3 linked regions of the Ignicoccus hospitalis KIN4/I genome follow. The protein of the gene in region 3 binds, or shares a complex with, the protein of the main gene of each other region. Links are inferred from orthologs where the notes say so. Each region holds a gene or a part of one and is shown on either strand. Other genes may lie near its edges. The genes, in order: IGNI_RS02630, rpl12p and tuf.

Region 1 (6,019 bases), 580 kb from region 3 along the record:
GCCCCAAGGCCTCCCTCCAAGAGGCCACCCGGGCCGGGTGGTGGTCCACCACCGCGAAGGGGAAGGAGCGCAAGAACTCCTTGAAGCCCTCCACGTCGAACTCCTTCTTTAAGTACAGCGGAGGGCCGTCGGCGATCAACACTTCGGCCCCTTGGGACTTGGCCCACTCCCTAGCGGCCTCGTCCCCTCCCTCTATGTCCGAGGTAAACAAGACCTTCCCGACTTTGACGGCTATTACATAACCCAACTTCGGTTCTCCGTGCACTAATGGAGGGGAGAAGGAGAGGTCGAACTCCTCGAACTCCCTCCCGTCGGCCACCACGACCCGAACGTTCACCTTCATCTTCTCCAGAGCCTTCAAGAACTTGTGCGCCCTTATCTTCTGGCTGACGTTGATGTTGTTCTTGGGATCCTTAATGAATAGGGTCTTTCCGTCGTAAACGGAATAGTCGTAGAGCCAGCCGGGGTTGTAGTGGTCGCGGTGGTAGTGGGTTATGACGACGGCCTCGCTCCTCTCCACGGCCCTCACTATCCTCTCGGCCGCCTCCTTCAGCGCCCCCCACTCCAAGGGGTGAGGGGGCAAGCCGAACCGCTTGGGGGCCAGGGAGGCGGAGGGGTCTATGACTACCCTTCCCACCGCGAGGGCCATGCTCCTAACTCCCAAGGTCTCCGAAGCTAGGGGCTCCCAGCTCACTCCTCCACCTCCAAGGAGGGCAAGTCGAGCGGGACCTTAGATTTGAGCTTGGACGCCACCTTGAGGGAGAGCTTCAGAACCCTCAAAGCCTCCAAGAGTTCGGGGTCCTCGTAGCCCTCCTCCACTACCTCCTGCGCGAGCTTCGCTACCAAGGGTAGCGTTTCGAACGCGAAGTTCCGGAACCACTTCTTGTCCGAGGCGCTCAGCCTCTTCTTGGAGAGGAGGAGCTTGAGCTTCCCCTTAATTTCTTCCAGCCCCAACGCGGCCGCTTGGACCTTCAGCATCACCAACTTGGGGTCCTCTACTTCGTCCTCCTCTTCCAAGGCCTCCCTTACGGCGTCCTCCTCTACGAACCTCCACCAGTGCTGGTTTCCCGACTTGTAGGTGGTCTCAATTATTCCGTACTCTTTCTCTAACTTCGATAGGAGCAAGGAGGGCTTGTACTCCACCCCCATCAGTTTCAGAGTTTGGGTAAGCCCCTTGTAGTCGAAGTCCCCCAGCGCGTTCTTGCCCTCCGCCCTGTACTTGTCAGTAACTTGGAGGGCAGCCTTGAGCACGAGGGCCGCCCTCTCCCCGTACTCTTCCAAGAACTCCCTTACGCGCGCTAGGGCTAAGCTCATCGGGCGGCCCCTAAGGGTCAGTCGCCCTCATACCTAATATAGGGGAGTACTCGCGTCGGTTATACCAAAAAGCGCTAGTAGCTCATCCTGTGGACCGTTTCTATTTCTACCTCACTGACCCCTTCGACCCCCTTCAACACCTCTTCGAGCTTCTCCGTGCCGCCTTCGGTCTCCTCGGGCATGGCTACGTATACCTTCAACAAGTTGAGGCCGAAGGCCACCGGGACCTTCTGGTACTGGAGGAGCTCGTACCCCTCCGGCAAGCTCTTCTTTATGTTTTCTACCATCTCTTCCAAGTTCCTCTCCACGCTGTCCGGGTAGACCTTAGCTACGACTAATACTTTCACCATCGCGACCACCTCTTAAGGTCCTTCGAAGCCGCAGCGGGGGCACCTATAGGGTTTGCTCTGCTTCCTACACTTGGGACAGCGCCAGATGATCACTTCCCCGCAGTTGGGGCACCGGAAGTGGACCCCTACTTCCTTCTCGAGGGGGACCACCAACCTCCCGCAGCTGCTACACACGGGCGGCCTGGCCACAGAGCTCTCAGAGGCCACTCCTCTCTCACCCCCTCCGCGCGCAAAGGGCTAAATTATAAAGGATGAAGGTGGGGCGGCGGTAGGCTTGGAGCTCGAGGTCAAGCTCCGCGTTAGGGACCCCGAAAGGGCCAGAGAGGTGATCAAGGGCCTCGCCCAGTTCGCGGGCGAGGCGGAAGAGGAGGACGTCTACTTCAACTTCGACTGCGTTGGGGGGTGTTGTAGGAACTTCGCCGAGACGGACGAGGCGGTCAGGCTTAGGAGGAGGGGCGACCGTTGCTTCTTGACCTACAAGGGCCCCAAGAAGGTCGTCGAGGGCGTTAAGGGGAGGGAGGAGATAGAGACCGAAGTGGGCAGCTGCGAGAAACTAAAGGCCTTCTTAGAAAAGCTCTGCTTGAAGCCCGTCGCAGTGGTCAGGAAAAAGAGGGAGTACTGGAAGGCGAAGGGCGCCACAATAACTCTGGACTACGTGGAGGGCCTCGGCTACTTCGTAGAGATAGAGTCGGAGGGGGCCGGGCCGGAGGAGCTCAAGGAGCTTGCGTCCCTATTCCCGGACGCCGAGGTCGTCGAGAAGACCTACTTGGAGATGCTCCTCGAGTCTGGGCACTGAGGCCCCCACCTCCTCTGCCAGCTCGCAGACCTTGCAGACCCTCCGGTTCGGGGAGGTCGGGAAGCCGCAGCGCTCGCAGAGCTTGAAGCGCCTCTTCGGCTCCCCGAGCCCCTCGAACCTCTCCCTCCACTTGAAGAGCGTCCCCGGCCTCTCCCTCTCGTACTCGAAGAGCTCCTCCCTCAGCCTCCCCCTCAGGGAGGGCCTCCTAACTATGTACGGACACTCCTCGCTCTGGAAGGGGAACTTCTTTATGTACGCGTATATAGACACCTCCCTCTCGTAGACCTTTCTTAGCGGTTTTATCCTGCTCTTGGCGTTCAGCCTCAAGAGGTCGTCCCAAGAGCCCCTCAACAAATTCAAGAGGGCCGTGTGGGCCTCGTCGTCCAAGGTGTGGCCGGTCGCCACCACGGCGCCCAACCTCCTAGCGAGGACCTCCAGCGCCCTCCTGCGGAAGACGCCGCAGTAAGTGCAAGGACTGAGCTTCCCTTTGGCAACCATCTCCTCTAAGCTCTTCCCGAACAGCTCCTTAAACGTAATTGTAATGTGTTTTATTCCGAGCTTTTCTGCGAACCTTTTGGCGACTTGAGCTTCCTTAACTCTGTACCCTCCTGGGGCCCCTTCCACCACGGTGGCCGCCACCAAGTCCTTCGGGTCCCGCAGCTGGGCGACCACGTCCATGAGTACTAACGAGTCCTTCCCGCCGGAGACCGCGAGCAAAATCTTAGAGTTTACCCCCTCCAGCTCCTTCTCTGCCCTCTCCACCACGCTCTGTAAGAAGTGTTCCTCGCAGAGCGGCCTCCCGGAGTAGTCCTTGGCCACGACCCTCTTTCCGCAGACTGCACACCTCATGGCTCGGCCTCGGCCTCGTCTATCGAGTGGATCACCACCCCTAACCTCTCGAGGACGTCTACTACCTTGTCGAAGTCTATGTCGTTACCCTCTATAGTTATGGTCATAGTTATGCTTCCCACGTCCACCTCGTCCACCCTTATGATGACCTTCCCCACTCCCCCGGCGTCGGCTAATTCTTTGGAGACGTCCACTATACTGGGTCCCTTTATCGGTTTCACCGCGTCCAAAACGACCTTCGTCAAACGGCCCAAGACGCCTCGACAGAGGACTTCTCACACGTCCTAATTAGGTCGAGCCGAAGCCCCTCCAAGTCGAACTGGGGGAAGCCTTCCTTCTGTAACAGTTTGTTAACGAGTTCGGCCGCCTTCAGGGCCCTCTCCAAGCTGGCCTCGGAGGGCTTACACATAAAGCACAAGCTCTCGGGCTTGAAGGCGACGAAGTAAGCCTTCCCTTGAAATAGGCCGGACTTCTTAGCTAGGACCGCCAGCGCAACGGGCCCGGCCTTGTGGCTGTCTTGGACCATCTCCCTCGCTTCCTCCAACTCCGCCTTTTCCGCCTCTATGAGGAAGGCCTCCACGTCCTCTACGTCCGGAGATGCGTCCACGAATATTACCAAATCGTAGCCCTCGAGGAAGCCCAAGAGGCCCAAGCCCATGTCGTCCCCGTCCTTCACTTCCACCCCCTCCGGGGCCCTCGCCGCCAAGGCTTCGGCTAGGCAGCTGCCCACGGCGTCGTCCCCGAGGTTCCGGTTCCCCAGCCCTAGGACCAGCGCGCGCCTCATTCCAACACCTCCTCCAAAGCCCTCTCCCAGTCCCCGCAAGGGGGCTCGCACTCGAGCACCCTTATCCTACTTACGTACTCGGGGGCGAACACCCGGAGGCCGTCTATCAGCGCGTCCACGTCGAGCCAGCCCGTCAGGGTGGCTTGGGCGAGCTTGGAGAGGGCGTAAGTGTCCTCGACCTTCAGCTCCTCCGGCCTCCACAAGTAAAATCCCGGCGCCCTCCCCCTCTTCTTAACTCCTACGAGCAAGACCTCTTCTGGTTCCTTGCTCCTGAGCACGTCCGCGAAGGCCATGGCGTCTATTGAGGCGTCCACTACTTCGACGCCCTTCTTCGCGAGCTTCTCCTTCAGCGGGCCTTCAAATATTATGTGCAACTTCAATGAGTCCTCGCAAGCGGTCGAGGAGACGTAGCCCAAGAGCCTCTTCAACGCCCTTTTCCGCTGAGAGCCCTCTTTATAGCGTTAATCAAGTCTTCCTCGTCGTCCACGCCGAGGGCCTTAGCGATCGCCAAGGCTTTGGAGTCTAAGTCTTGAGCATCCTTAAAAGAGTAGATCTTTTCCAACTCCCCCAAGGGGAGCACGGCTTCCTTTATGGTGGCCTCAATCTCCTTCTTTATGAAGGAGAAGAAGAAACTCATGCTCCCGTCCAGAAAAAGACCACTATGTAACCAGTTAAAACCTTACCCGTTGTAGAGAGGGCTGTACTTTATCAGCTGCTCCAGCTGGGCCCTCAGCGCTTGTACTTGAACCTTCATCGCGTCCAAGTTCTTGCTTAGGACTTCCACTTGCTTCTCCATCTGATTCATGTGGGCGTTCATTGCTCCTATCATTATCATGGACAACATGAAGGTAGCGGTCGCCACCGCGAACGCTATTATAGCTAGGTCCGTCATTCCTCTCCTCACCGCTGGACCACCCGATGCGTTGTAGGGCCCCCTCGGGACTAATAAAGGGGCGTGGGAGCCACCAGCTCCGCCCACAAGCGGTGGACCGGGGACTCGGACTTAAGCACCTCCTCGAAGAAGCTAAAATTGCCTAGGTAAACCAGCGCGGCGCTCTTGGAGCCGGGCCGGTTGCCCCCGTAAGCTTCCGCCACCCGAGCGACTTCGAAGACCGCCTTGAGTACGTCGTTAGAGCTCGTGGAGCAAGAGGAGGTCAAGACCTTTGCGTTCGCGAGGCCGTTGCCTATGCAATAAAGCTCCAACTCCCCCAACCTCCTCTTGACGAAACCCTTGGCCGGCAAGGTACCTACCCCGGTGAAGCTCTGCACCTCACCTTCCCGGGGCACCACTATCGCTTGGCGGTAGCCCGCCAGGGGGTCGTTAAGCACGACCTCCAACGCCTCCTCGGGGTCGTCTATCCTCTCGTAGGCGGCCTTCGCGAGCTCCCTTGAGGAGTAGCCTTGGACCACTACCACCCCCTTGGGGCCCCACCAGACGGCCCTCCTCCCCACTCCGGGGGAGGGGGAAACCGTTAGGGAGGCCAACTCCGCCCCCTTGCGCGCCACTACGGTATAGGTCACTTCTGCCCCCTCTTCACCTTAGGTCCGGGGCGAGGAATGAGCGCGAGGAGGGAAGTGAAACTGGGGTGTGAGCGAGAAAAGACCGGGGTGTTCCTCAAGCGCGGACCACTTGCTTCTTCGCCTTTATGGCCTCCTTGAGCTTCCTCTCAACCTCTAGGGCGGTCTTCTGTATTATGTCTTGGTGCCTCACGGCTATGTGGGGTTCGGCGTGGTTAGTGTGGATCACGGAGTTGCAAGCCTTGCAGTAGTTGTTCTCAACTAAGGGCTCTATCTCCATTATGTAGGGCCAAGCGAGCTTCATGAGCTTGACCACCAGAGCGGGCCTCCCCTTGCTCATCAGCTGGTAGGCGGTGCTCTTTAGTTGGGTCTTGTTTATCCCGTACTTCTTAGCGGCCTCGCTGGGGG
Region 2 (6,020 bases), 630 kb from region 3 along the record:
ATAGGCCTCTTCTACTTGTTCTCTATATTCGTGGGCTTCGCCGCCGGCACGGCGCTCTTCTACGTAATCACTAACTGGCTGGTTACCGGTTACGTGCCGTGGGCGAAGAACATGCCTGTGGTCATGAGCGGAAAGCTACTGGGCGGGGAGCTCTTGATGGGACTGGCGGCGGCCGGCGCCTTCGCTGCGATACTCTCCACCGTGGGCGGGCTAATGGTTGCCGCCACGAACAGCGTCGCCTACGACTTGTACGCTAACATAGTGAGGAAGGGGAAGGCCAGCGAGGAGGAGCAGCTGTTCGTCGCGAGGTTGGTGGCCTTGGGAGTGGGGGCGGTAGCGATAGTGGGCGGCCTCCTCCTGAAGGGCTTCGACGTCTCCTACCTAGTGGTGTTGGCCTTCGGAATAGCTGCCAGCTCGTTCGCGACCACGCTCATAATGAACTTGTGGTGGGACAAGTTCACTAGGAGCGGCGCGGTGGCGTCGATGCTGGTTGGCCTCTTGACGTCGGTCCTCTTCGTGCTGCTGAGGCTTTCGGGCACCAAGGCCTTAGGCCCTATACCGGTGCTCGTACAACCCGCGCTGTACAGCGTGCCGGCGTCCTTCATAGCCGGCATCGTAGTGAGCAAGTTAACTTCCGACACGGGCAGCGAGGAGTTCTTGAAGAAGCTGCACTCGTGATAATTTATACTCGTTCCCCCGCGTCCCGTTTTTGGGTAACGAGCGTTGGCGTTCGGCCTGGCCTCCCAGTTAGGTTACGACAGAGCGATAACCGTGTTCTCGCCCGAGGGCAAGCTCTACCAAGTGGAGTACGCCTTCGAGGCCGTCAAGAGGGGCTGGAGCACCATAGGCGCTAAGTGTAAGGAGGGCGTCGTCGTAGCTGCCTCCAAGAAGAAGGTGCAGACTCTGGTGGACTTCGACAAGCTTGAGAAGATACACTTCATCGACGATCACATAGTTACCAGCTTCGCCGGCTTGGCCGCCGACGGGAGGGTGTTGGTGGACGTGGCCAGGAGGGCGGCCCTCAACTACCGCTTCCTCTACGACGAGCCCGCCCCGGTGGAGTACGTCACCAAGGCAGTCAGCGACCTGAAGCAAGTGTACACCCAGCACGGGGGAGTGAGGCCCTTCGGGGTTTCCTTGATAATAGCCGGCGTGGACGACGAGCCCCAAGTGTTTATGACGGAGCCCTCGGGACAGTACATGAGCTACAAGGCGGTGGCCATAGGCCAGAACCACCACATCCTCATGGAATTCTTGGAAGCTAACTATAAGTACGATCTGAGCTTGGACGAGTTGGTAAAACTGGTGCTCAAGGCGTTCCTACAAGTGTCGGAGAGCGAGAAGGACCCGGAGCTTTACGAAGTTGCAGTGGTCCCGGTGGACACCAAGACCGCGAGGAAGCTCACCGTGGAGGAGGTAGCAAAACACCTAGAGGAGCTCTGAAGTCTTAGCATCCAGCCACTTCTTTATCCATTTGACCACCTCCCTCAAGTTCCTCGCGTTGTCGAACCTCTCCAAAGCCTCCTCCGCCTCCCTCTCGCTCATAGCCTTTACGAACTTCGTTATGTTCGGTATTGCCCTAATCACGTTGTCAACTATAGTTATGTCGGCAGTTAGGGAGGTCCTCGAGAAAGGGTTCAAGTCTATTGCAATTACCTTCTTCCCGTTCCTCTTCAACGCTTCCGTGCGGTCCCCGTCCTCCAAGCTCACCAACACCACGTCAGCAGAGGCTATGCCCTTGGAGCTCACCCTCCTCCTCTCGGAGCTAAGCCCCGGCAGCTCTTGGTCGGGCCTCCACAAGACCTCCTCCGCCCCGTGGGCCTTGAGGAGCTCAGCTATCCTCTTGGCCCTCTCCTCGGACCTATAGAACAAGTTGACCTCGAGGGGGGCGTTTAGGGCCTTGCTGAGCTCCACCAACTCCCCGGGGACCAAGGCGGCCGCGTTCCCGTTGACGCTTATGACCGGCTTGCGCGCCAGCTTGAGCAGCGCCGCTGCTGCCTTTTCGGCCTCCAAGGCCGGGGGGATGGTCTGCTCGCCCAGTATGTAATCGAAGGCCTCTCCCCTCCCGTGCGCTATCAAGCCTTGCGCGACCACTACCCCTTCCTTGAACTTCTCGACCAGCCTCTCCCTATACATTAGGGAAAGGAACCTGGGGTGGTCGGGGGGCACGAAGCTCAAGGCGACACCCAGCGTACACAAAAAGCGGGGTTTTAGCCGAAGAGGGCTCCCAGGCCGGCGGAGAGCTCCTCCTCGCTGACGGCCTCCTTCTTCTCCTCCTCTTCTTCCTCTTCCTTCTTCTCCTCCTTGGCCTCTCCGCCGGCGGCGGCGGGCGCGGCCGCGGGGGCGGCGGCTACGGGGAAGGCAGCGCTCTTGATCGCCTCCTCTATGTTCACCTCGCTGAGCGCGGCGACCAACGCCTTTACCCTCGTCTCGTCCACTTCGACGCCCGCCGCCTCCAGCACCTTCTTCACGGCGTCCTCGGTTATCTCCTTACCAGCTGCGTGCAGCAAGAGCGCCGCGTAGATGTACTCCATACGCTCACCGGGAGCGCAAGGGGCTTCCAGTTTATAATGCTATTTTGAGGCGTAACCCAAGGCCTTCTTGACCGCCGCCTCGTTGGTCCTCACGAACTCCTCCCACTTGGTGGCGACGTTCAAGAACTCCGCGTCGCCGGTCTTCTCGTAGAGCCTCCTCGCGTCTTCTGCCAAGAGCCTGGCGGCCTCCACCAAGCTCAAGACCGCGTTGGCCTTCAAACACTTCTCCTTCTCCTCCAGATCTTCCAACTTCTTGTAAACGGCCCTTATCCCCCGGAGGAGGGCTTCGCAGCTCCCGGAAGAGCTCCAAGCTAGGTAAGAGAACGCGAAGGCCAAGGAAGAGAGGAGCGCGCACAACAGCTCCAACAACTCCGGTACCCGGCGGGCCCCTACTAAAGGGACCCTTTGTGCGGGCTCCCGGGGTATCTCGGGCTTGAGCGAGTTCAACGTCACCGTGGCGTGCTGGAGGGGCCGGGAGCACAAGGCGGAGGCCGAGCTGAGGAGCTACTGGGGGAAGGACTTCTACGTAGTGAGGAAGCAGCCCAGCTACTTAATAATAAAGTACAAGGGAGACCCCTTCGAGGCCGTGGAGAGGCTGAAGGAGCTGGTGGACCCCCGCTACACCGTCCTGCTGAAGGCCGTCCCCTACGACTTCTCCGTGCCCGCCGACATAGAGGACGTGGTTAAGGCAGTGAGCAAGGCGGCTCAGAAGATCCCGGAGGGGGAAACTTTCCGGGTGACTTTGGAGGGCCCGCTTTTCGAGCTCCGCGGGGACCAGTGGGAGGAGCTGGATAGGGAAGAAGCGATAAGGAGGATAGCCTCCGTAGTGAAGAGGCCGGTAAAACTGGAGGGCTACGACTGGGTCGTTTACGTAAAGAGCTTGCCCTTGAGGGGTTCCCAGTTCGCCGGCGTGAGTGTCCATAGGCCCTCTCAAGTGTTTAAGGTCAAGCCGTACAAGTGAGAGAGGCGGCAGAGTTGCGCAGGATAGGGGGCGAGGCGGTCTCGGACATAGGTCTGGGGTCTTGGGCGGTTAGGGACCCCAAGTCCTTCGTAGAAACCTTGGTTAAGGCATTCGAAATGGGAATAAACTTGGTGGACACGGCGGAGATGTATAGGACCGAGCCCCTCGTGAGGGAAGCTATGGAAATTTACGGTAGCAAGGAAATATTCGTGACCACCAAGCTCTACCCGTGGAACGTGAGGCACGACTGCGAGAGGGCCCTCAGGAGGCAAGTGGAGAGGCTCGGGAAGGTGCCCGACCTAACCTTGGTCCACTGGCCGGAGGACATAGCCACCGAGGTGAGGGAGCTGGAGAAGATGGTTGACAAGGGGCTCACGAGGATGATAGGCGTCTCCAACGTTACGAAGGAACAGCTGGAGGTGGCCCTCCACGCGACCAAGAAGCACGAAATAGTTGCGGTCCAGAACAAGTACAGCCCCACCTTCACCGCCACGGAGGAGCTCTTCCCCACGTTGGAGGAGAAGGGCATAGCGTTGCAAGCCCACACCCCTTTGGACAGGGGGAGGGCGCTGGAGCTGGACTGGGTGAGGAGGAAGGCGGAGGAGCTGGGCGCGCCCCCGGCGGCAATAGTAATAGCTTGGCTCCTCTCGCGCTCCCCGGTGGTCATACCGATCCCTAAGACGGAAAGGGTGGAGCACTTGATGGAGCTCTTGGAGGGGACGAAGATAAAGCTCTAGCCTAACGCTTGGACCTCCATCCTCCCCGTCAGCCCGAAGCCCTCCCACGAGACCATGAAGGCCTCCCCCTCTATGCCGTCGTGGTAAAGCAAGTAGAACACTGACTTGGCGGAGACCTTCAGTATGACCTCTATCCCCCCTTGGGGGAGCGGGGCCACGGCCAAGGCGCTCACCGACCCTTGCTTCGGAAATACCGTTATTCTTTTAGCATCCTTTAACATGAAGGATATTATGTTCCCCCACGGGGGGCAGTCGGTGCAGATCTTGTATACCTTTCCGGTGGAAATTACCGCCTCCCGGACGGGGATGCCCGGGTAAACCACGAAATCCTTAAACTCTAAGTGAAGTTCCTTAGCCACGCTCTCCTTAATCCCGCCCACCAACGGGTGGGGCAACCTCCCCCTGCCGACCTTGGGAAAGTCCTTCGCAAACACATAATATCTAGTGGTCTCGTCGAAGAAGTAGGGGGTCGTGAAGGAGAGCGGCGCGAACCCCCTTATCCAATCCCCGCTGTACTCGTAAGAATTCGTTATGACCAAATTCACCAATTAAGCATCCCTCAACGGAAGGTTGTGTATTTATGGGTAAATTAGTCTCTGCCCAGAGGGGCCCGTGGAGGTTTCGAAGGGGGCTTACTTGTTGGTAGTGGAGCTCGAGGAGGGGCTGGAGAGGTGGGGCCTGGGGCCGGGGCTTTACGCTTACGTGGGCTCCGCCTGGGGCCCGGGAGGCTTGTTCGCGAGGGTAAGGAGGCACTTGACCAAGGGCTTCTCCAAACCGAGGTGGCACGTGGACTACCTAACTATGAAGGGCAAGCCCTTGATAGCCTTCTTGTTCCCCGGGCTGACCGAGGAGGAGCTGTACTCCGTAGTAGCGAAGGTCCTAAGGCCCGCCGTAAAGGGGTTCGGCTCGACCGACACTAAGCACTTAACTCACTTGTTCGTTGCGGAGCCACGTAGGCTGCCGGAACTGTTGTCACGGATTCGCAGCCTACGCAAGACAGATCGAACATAGCGTCCCTCAAGTACATCATTGAGACCAAGTCCTCCAACAAGAACTCCGGAATGCCCAACTCCTTCATGACCGGCTCCAGCTCCGCCACGTCCTCCGGGAGGGGCTGGGAGTCCGTAACCACCCCCACGAACAAGTTGCCCTTGCTGACCATAGCGGCCTTATTGCAGAGGTACACTGCCCCGTTGGTGTGACACTTGTTCAAGTACTTCCTCCAGAGGTCCAAGTTCACGGACCTAACTTCCCCGTTCTCCTTCACTACGACCACTTCGTTCCTCTCGGGGTAAACGCGAGCTACGAACTTCATCTTCCGCCCGTCGGAGGGGTAGGCCGATGAAAGAGATATAAGGGGAGTTTGCGGGTCTTACCTAGACCCGCGCCTTTAAAAGCCCACTCACGGCCGCGCGGAAGGCCTCCACTGCCCGGCGGTCCGCCTCCCCGGGCTTGGGCTTGTAGGGCCTCCTCTTCCATCCCCCTCTGGCCAGCCTCGGCAAGGCGTCCGCGACCGCCTCGGTCAGGCCGGTGGAGGTGAAGATCTCCACCTCGTCCGCCCTCCCGTACTTCGCTATGCTCGCTATGGTAGCGATCACGTGCTTTACCGCTTTCTCCGCGTACTCGCTCCTCGGCGACTTGACGTCGTCGTTCCTCATGCGTTTGAACCTAAGCCCGTGCTTCAAGTTCTTTGGACACGAAGTCCCGCAGTTCTTGCACGCCACACACATCCACAAGCTCTTCTCGTTGAGGTACACCCTCTCCCTCCCGAGGGCGTCCCTGGGGTCG
Region 3 (6,083 bases):
CGTGGACGTCATAAAGATTAAGGAAGGAGGTGAGGAGGAGTGATGGCCTCCCTTCTGTTAGACTTGCTCGCCATACTCCAAGCGCTCTTGTTGCCGGCCCAGCTGTCCAAGTACTTGTCGGCCTTCTTGCTAACCCTCAGCATATTCTTCGCCAGCGGGAAGGTCGGCAGCATAGTGGGCGACTACTACACCCAGATGGGCATGATGGCCGTCGCAGTGCCGTCAATAATAACGCTGCTCTTCCACACCCGGCCGCAGAGGCACTTCATCTTGCTAGTTACCTTAGTCACGGTCGCCGGCTACTTGGTGGCGGCCTCGAGGAACTTGGCGACCTTAGCGGTCTCCTTGGAGGCCCTCTCGCTCTCCGCAGCTGCCATAGCCTTCTACCCGGCCTCTAAAGACAAGATAAGGGTACTGAGCACTTACTTGGTGTTCAGCGTGTTCGCCGCGGTACTGCTGTTCTCCGGGCTGGCGTTCTACTTCGCCGGCACCAACACGTTCAGCTTGGTAGAGTTCACCCAGACCTCCACTGCCATAGTCGGGCTGACGTTGATACTGGCCTCAATAATGGTGAAGGTAGCGTTAGCGCCCATGCACGCTTGGGCGGTGGACGTCTACTCCTTGAGCAGCACCAGCGCGGCCTTGTACTTGTCCAACGCAGTGAAGGCCAGCGCCTTCGTGGCGCTGGGCATACTCGCTGCCGGCCCGCTGGAGATGGCGATGTCCGTGGGCTACTGGCAAGTGTTGGTGCCGGTCATGCTCTTGGCAGTGGCTTCAATAGCAGTGGCGGCGGGGGGCATGGCCCTCAGCTCCGAAACCAAGAGGTTGTTGGCCTTCTCCAGCATAGCCCACGCGGGCTTCGCTACCTTGGCCCTAGCGGCCCCGGGCCCGACAGCTGCAGCTATACTGGCCTACTACGCCTTGGTGTACTCCTTGTCTAACACCATAGGCTTCTCCGCGGTTCTGCTACTGAAGAAGGAGGGCGAGGCGAGCTTGAGTGAGCTTAGCTTGCTGTACAAGAGACCCTTAACTGCGCTGGCCTTCGCAATAGGGATAATATCGCTCTTGGGCATCCCCCCGACTGCAGGGTTCAACGCCAAGCTCTTCGCGCTGTTCAACTTACTCACGTCGACCAACTTGCCCAACTGGTACGCCCTAGCTATAGCCCTAGCGGCCGTGGTCTTCACGGCGGCCACGGGATACGGCTACGCCAAAGCCATAGCTGCCGTAGCCAAGAGGCCGGAGGGCGAGCCCGAGGCGAACGCCGGGCTGGAGCTGATGATGTGGTTCATGGCGTTCGTGGTACTTCTCTTGTACTTCTACCCAGCGCTGCCCGTTCCCACGGCCTTGGGTTGATGCTCCATGTTAAACAAGTTTTTAAAGTTGTTTAGCAAGCTGCTCTCCACCCTGTACCAAGCTTCCCCCGAAGGGGGGAAGGTGGTTAAGGTCTACAGCGGCTGGAGGGCCCTCAAGTGGTTGCCGGCCAAGGTGCTCTTCCCCTTCTTCCCCTACTCCCTCTCCCCGGCCGAGAGGTCCGCCCGGGAGGCGCTGTTCTTGGTCTCCGAGCTCCCCACTCCTCAGCTCCTCTCGTTCGGGAGGGGTTTCCTGGTGAGGGAGTACTTGGAGGGAAAGGTCTTAGGACCCGACGGGAGGGCCGTGGCCGAGGCCCTCTGGAGGGCCCACTCGCGCTGTTGGGCGTTGGGCGACGCGAAGTTCGACAACTTCTTGGTTAAGGACGGGGAGCTGTACTACATAGACGGGGAGCAAGCCACCAGGACGTGCGACCCCTTGAAGCAAGGGGTGGACTTGGTAGAAGCGGCCTTCTTCCTGATGCTGTTCGGGGGGTGCGAGCAAGTGAAGCGCTTGTTAGAGAGTTACCCCGGAAGGGAACAGAAGAGGGCCTTCTTGTTACCCACGGGGGTCCTCTTGACCTTGCCGTGTATACACGTGATAGTGAAGGAATTAATAAGAGAAGGGGACAAAAACTGAAGGGCTTACTTCTTCATCTTTATCTCTACTTTGGCGGGCTTGACGTCGGTCACTATGCCTATGCCGACGGTCTTGCCCATGTCCCTCATGGCGAACCTGCCCAGCGGCTGGAACTCTTGGAACTTCTCTATCACCATCGGCTTGAGCGGCTTGAACACCACCACAGCGGCGTCGCCCGGCTTGAGGAAGCTCGGGTTCTCCTCGATCACCTTACCGGTCCTCGGGTCGATCTTCTGCTTGATCTCGATAATCCTGCTAGCCACGCTGGCGGTGTGGGCGTGGATCACCGGGGTGTAGCCCACCGCTATGGCGCTGGGGTGCCAGATGACGAACACCCTGGCGGTGAACTGGTCCGCAACGGTGGGCGGGTTCTCCGGGTGGCCGGCCACGTCTCCCCTCTTTATGTCGTTCTTGCTCACGCCCCTTACGTTGAAGCCTATGTTGTCGCCGGGCATGGCTTGCTCGATCTTCTCGTGGTGCATCTCTATGCTCCTTACTTCTCCTCCAACTCCGGGCGGCATGAACACTACCTTGTCGCCTACCTTGAGTACGCCGGTCTCCACCCTCCCTACCGGGACGGTGCCCACGCCGGTGATGCTGTAGACGTCTTGGATGGGTATCCTAAGCGGGAGCTTGGCCCACTTCTCCACGCTTGGCGGCTTGAGGTTGTCCAAGGCCTCCACCAAGGTGGGGCCCTTGTACCACGGCATGTTCTCGCTCCTCTTGATGATGTTGTCGCCGGTCCAAGCGCTAACGGGCACGAACGGTATCTCGTCCACCTTGAAGCCGAGGCCCTTCATGAACTTCTTCAGGGTCTCCACTATCTGCTTGTACCTCTTCTCGCTCCAAGGCGGCTCGGTGGCGTCCATCTTGTTGACGGCCACTATTATCTGGTCGATACCCATGGTCTTGGCTAGGAGTATGTGTTCCCTAGTCTGGCCCTCCGCGCTCATGCCGGCCTCGAACTCGCCCGGCCTGGCGCTGACCACCAAGATGGCCGCGTCGGCCTGGCTGGCGCCGGTGATCATGTTCTTAATGAAGTCCCTGTGGCCGGGGGCGTCGATGATGGTGAAGTAGTACTTCGGAGTCTCGAACTTCATGAAGGTCAGGTCGATGGTAACGCCCCTCTCACGCTCCTCCTTGAGCTTGTCCAGCAGCCAAGCGTACTTGAAGCTCTCCTTGCCCCTCTTCTTCGCTTCCTCCTCCAACATCTTCAGCGTCTTCTCGTCGACGAAGCCCAGCTCGTACAACAGGTGGCCCACTAGGGTGCTCTTGCCGTGGTCTACGTGGCCGATCACTATCAAGTTCATGTGGGGCTTCTCTTTCTTGCTCATACTACTGATCCCTCCGTCCGAGGGCTAGTCGGTGTCGACTTAAAAAGATTGGTACCATGGTAGCACTCGAAGGCCGATGAGGTGAGGGTGAGCTGGTTCGATCGGTGAGGACAGAGGGTGACGCTGAGGCCCCCTCAATCGAAGAGCTCCAGGGTAACGTTTCCGAAGCCCTCCCTCCTCCGGAAGCCCACGCCCAAGAGCGCCCCCTTCCTAAGTATCTCCAAGACCCAGCCCGGGAGCTCTTCCACCACGTGGAACAGAGCCACCCCCGTCAGCCCGGGCCTCCACTTACCCCTGTACAAGTACCAAACCTTACCGACGCTGTGGAGGATGGAGTGGTCTTCAACAAATATTTCGTCCAGCTTTAGGAGCGCCTTGGGGTTGCTAACGTAGGGGGAGAAGAGATAAGAGGGGAGGGGAAGGAAGCGGAGGTTGAACGGGGCCTTTCCCTTCTTAATTATCACCGGCCCGTTGAACTTTATTATTAATTTTGAACCGTAACCCACGTCAGTTATTATCTCTTCTACCCCTTCTATCCTTATTTCGTAGACCTTATTACCTAAGATGACCTTGACCTCGCTTGTAATTGTCTTAGGGAAGTTCAAAACGGTCATCTCGAAGTATCCCTTCTCGGGAAGCTTGACGGGTAAGAGGGACTTGGGGGCCTCTACCTTACAGAACGAGCAGTCCACCATAACTTTCGGGTAAATTGTCTTCCCGTCGATGCTGTAGAGGGGAGAGACGTGTAAGATGTTGGACGCTATTTCCTCAGCTATCAATTTCGTGAGGAGCCCGCTGTACTCGAAGAGTTCCCCTCCCGACGTTTCCAAATAAACCCTCAGTTTGAACATGACGCTCCTTCCGACCAATAAGAACTATCCAAAAGCATTTTAGAATTGAAGGTACTCGCCAGAAGACCAAAAGAAATATTAACACCCTTTTTAAACCCAGGCTCGAAAAAAGGATAATTTCTGAACTTCAAACCACGAGGACCTCTAGGCCGAGGTCCTCCAAAGCCTTGACGACCCTCAACCTGAGCTCGGACTTCAAGGACTTCTTCTCCACGTAGGCCCTTTCGGGCCTCTCGAAGCTCCTCTCCACCATCTGCCTCAACAAGTCCTCGTCCAAGTGGTCAAGGGCGTACTTAGGGGCAATGTGGCCGAAGCACGCCTCGCCCTCCAAGCACCTCTTTGTAGCCCTCTTGGAGTAGTGGGGGCCTCCAACCCAAACGGCCTTGGGCGCCTCGCAGCGGTGCTCCTCCCACGAGGCCACCGCCTTGGCCAAGACCTCGTGGTTCGCCGGGTCCTCCCAGTCCTCCTTCACGGAGCCTATCTCGGCGAAGACCAATGGCTTGTCGCTGGTGGGCCCGTGGTGGGTAGCCTCGTAAGTCACGTCGTAGCCCTCCCTCCGGAAGGCGTTCATTGCCCTCAACAAGGAGCAAGCGAGGGAGGGGTAGGCGACCCCGAGCCTCTTGGGCTCCCCTCCCAGCTTCGCCTCCCCGAAGTTGCCGGTGTGGTGGACTGTGAATGCCTTCACCCTCTTCTCGCTGGAATGTCTCGAAAGCACGATGAAGGCATCGCCGGCGAGCGAGTTGAAGTCGAAGAAAGGTGGGTCCTCCGGCAGCTCCAAAGCCTTGATCCCGTATTCCCTCTCCAGAGCCTCGGCCGCCCCCTTAGCAGCGGGGTCCCCGGGGTAGTAAACCACTGTTACCTTCAAGGCTCGTCCAACAGGCCGGCCGCCTCGAGGGTCCTAAGAACCTTGAGGGCTAGGGAGCGCGACTTCAAGCGGATCAAGATCTTGTCGCCGACCCTCTCGACTAGGGCCTCTGGAGGTAAGAGGTCCTCGGCACCCTCCTTCGCTACTATTACGTAGTATCCTTGGGGGTCCCTCTTCCCGAGGCCCTTCAAAGTACCCCGGGCCGGTTTGTCTTTCGTTCATTCTTGAAAGGTCCTTCATGGAGGTCGGTGAGAAAGGTCCCCGCCCGCGTCGTCTATCTTTGCATTATTCCTAGGCCTAGATTGTTAGGCTCCTCGACTCTCTTATAGAAAAAATCTTTTTCGGAGCCAGAATAATGGTATTTTTCTATCCTCTCTTGAGACTCCACCGAAGCCTTCCATATAAAGCTCCAAGGTCTTTCCCTTAAAAGAATTGCGTTCTACTGCGAGTTTACAATTCTCCACGTTTTTCCCTTTATTCGAGAAATTTTTCCTCTGCCCTTCCCTCCACGATCTTCAGCGTTCCCATGAAAAGATATAAGGGGGTTTGAGAGAGTGAATAGTAATGGTGCGCTTTCGAATATAGGATGTTCCCATGTGGGCAAAGATGAAAAGGAAATGAGTAAAATACAAAGGTTTGGTGATTTGTAATGCTAATAGACTGAAAAAGAAACAAGAAAAGCATCGAAGGAGTCATACTTTCCTATTCTATAGGGCAAAGGGATAGGAAGCTTGTGAACCGCAAAAGGGTTGGAGGTCGGGGACCCTCACCCGACCCGGAGCGGCATTACCTCCCTTACCCTCAAGGCCTTCTTTAACTTCTCCTCCATCCCGCCGGCGTCGGCCACGTAAGCGACGTCCCCCCTTTATGCCGACCCCTATGACCTTCTCGTCTTTTATTTCCATCTCGGGGATGATTATTTGTGCGCCGAGTCCCTCCAAGGTGACCCTGGCCGCGCCCTTCAAGACCCTCCCGGGAGCACTGGCTTCAACCCCGTCGAACCGCCCGGCGCATCCGACAACAAGCTTTGAGGCATAGCCTCCA

The links.
Region 1: the proteins of tuf (region 3) and IGNI_RS02630 are in contact, whole or in part, in a crystal structure (PDB 7CSL), measured with the Pyrococcus horikoshii proteins. The link is inferred for Ignicoccus hospitalis KIN4/I from one-to-one orthologs. Residues at the interface, in WP_010885563.1 of Pyrococcus horikoshii: Val16, Lys20, Ser21, Lys62, Arg65, Glu66, Arg67, Gly68, Val73, Ala74, His75, Ile88, Asp89, Ala90, Pro91, Gly92, His93, Asp95, Phe96, Lys98, Asn99, Gly103, Ala104, Asp227, Val228, Tyr229, Ile231, Val234, Val237, Val239; in WP_010884146.1 of Pyrococcus horikoshii: Phe4, Leu6, Val7, Val9, Arg11, Met13, Pro14, Thr15, Asp16, Pro17, Leu38, Ala39, Lys40, Glu44, Pro45, Ile46, Ala47, Phe48, Gly49, Leu50, Tyr56, Leu58, Arg60, Asp61, Glu62, Glu63, Tyr65, Ser66, Phe67, Asp68.
Region 2: the proteins of tuf (region 3) and rpl12p are in contact, whole or in part, in a crystal structure (PDB 3WY9), measured with the Pyrococcus horikoshii proteins. The link is inferred for Ignicoccus hospitalis KIN4/I from one-to-one orthologs. Residues at the interface, in WP_010885563.1 of Pyrococcus horikoshii: Lys125, Glu126, Phe129, Arg132, Thr133, Lys165, Leu166, Thr169, Lys324, Gln326, Leu359, Ala360, Ile369, Glu372, Ile384, Ile422, Ser423, Gln425; in WP_010886059.1 of Pyrococcus horikoshii: Glu96, Glu97, Leu100, Leu103, Ser104, Ala105, Leu106, Phe107, Gly108.

Annotation. Positions count from the first base shown.
Region 1 is NC_009776.1:445,435-451,453, reverse strand. The notes cover bases 27-2,893. They hold IGNI_RS02630 (elongation factor 1-beta), read right to left. Parts: upstream 1,665-2,893; coding sequence 1,389-1,664; downstream 27-1,388. Other genes in these bases: IGNI_RS02615 (TIGR00269 family protein), read right to left, coding at 2,395-2,893; cyaB (class IV adenylate cyclase), read left to right, coding at 1,939-2,460; IGNI_RS02625 (zinc finger domain-containing protein), read right to left, coding at 1,677-1,871; IGNI_RS02635 (hypothetical protein), read right to left, coding at 691-1,314; IGNI_RS02640 (MBL fold metallo-hydrolase), read right to left, coding at 27-694. In the rest of the region: more of IGNI_RS02640, read right to left, coding at 1-26; more of IGNI_RS02615, read right to left, coding at 2,894-3,309; IGNI_RS02610 (DUF211 domain-containing protein), read right to left, coding at 3,306-3,554; IGNI_RS02605 (hydrogenase maturation protease), read right to left, coding at 3,551-4,093; IGNI_RS02600 (hypothetical protein), read right to left, coding at 4,090-4,521; IGNI_RS02595 (hypothetical protein), read right to left, coding at 4,518-4,730; IGNI_RS02590 (hypothetical protein), read right to left, coding at 4,773-4,997; IGNI_RS02585 (DUF1028 domain-containing protein), read right to left, coding at 5,036-5,614; IGNI_RS02580 (hypothetical protein), read right to left, coding at 5,709-6,019. UniProt on the Methanocaldococcus jannaschii protein: Promotes the exchange of GDP for GTP in EF-1-alpha/GDP, thus allowing the regeneration of EF-1-alpha/GTP that could then be used to form the ternary complex EF-1-alpha/GTP/AAtRNA.
Region 2 is NC_009776.1:395,378-401,397, reverse strand. Bases 873-3,740 are described here. They hold rpl12p (50S ribosomal protein P1), read right to left. Parts: upstream 2,535-3,740; coding sequence 2,211-2,534; downstream 873-2,210. Other genes in these bases: IGNI_RS02325 (aldo/keto reductase), read left to right, coding at 3,510-3,740; IGNI_RS02330 (THUMP domain-containing protein), read left to right, coding at 2,968-3,495; IGNI_RS02335 (hypothetical protein), read right to left, coding at 2,574-2,903; IGNI_RS02345 (4-phosphopantoate--beta-alanine ligase), read right to left, coding at 1,429-2,178; psmA (archaeal proteasome endopeptidase complex subunit alpha), read left to right, coding at 873-1,443. Outside these bases: IGNI_RS02355 (sodium/solute symporter), read left to right, coding at 1-678; more of psmA, read left to right, coding at 724-872; more of IGNI_RS02325, read left to right, coding at 3,741-4,232; IGNI_RS02320 (hypothetical protein), read right to left, coding at 4,229-4,780; IGNI_RS07515 (GIY-YIG nuclease family protein), read left to right, coding at 4,845-5,243; IGNI_RS02315 (hypothetical protein), read right to left, coding at 5,149-5,547; IGNI_RS02310 (succinate dehydrogenase/fumarate reductase iron-sulfur subunit), read right to left, coding at 5,609-6,020. UniProt on the Methanocaldococcus jannaschii protein: Forms part of the ribosomal stalk, playing a central role in the interaction of the ribosome with GTP-bound translation factors.
Region 3 is NC_009776.1:1,024,403-1,030,485, forward strand. What follows is about bases 1,160-4,090. They hold tuf (translation elongation factor EF-1 subunit alpha), read right to left. Parts: upstream 3,324-4,090; coding sequence 1,995-3,323; downstream 1,160-1,994. Other genes in these bases: IGNI_RS05905 (proton-conducting transporter transmembrane domain-containing protein), read left to right, coding at 1,160-1,356; IGNI_RS05910 (BUD32 family EKC/KEOPS complex subunit), read left to right, coding at 1,363-1,989; IGNI_RS05920 (hypothetical protein), read right to left, coding at 3,458-4,090. In the rest of the region: IGNI_RS05900 (NADH-quinone oxidoreductase subunit K), read left to right, coding at 1-43; more of IGNI_RS05905, read left to right, coding at 43-1,159; more of IGNI_RS05920, read right to left, coding at 4,091-4,192; IGNI_RS05925 (D-aminoacyl-tRNA deacylase), read right to left, coding at 4,302-5,039; IGNI_RS05930 (hypothetical protein), read right to left, coding at 5,036-5,230. UniProt on the Methanocaldococcus jannaschii protein: GTP hydrolase that promotes the GTP-dependent binding of aminoacyl-tRNA to the A-site of ribosomes during protein biosynthesis.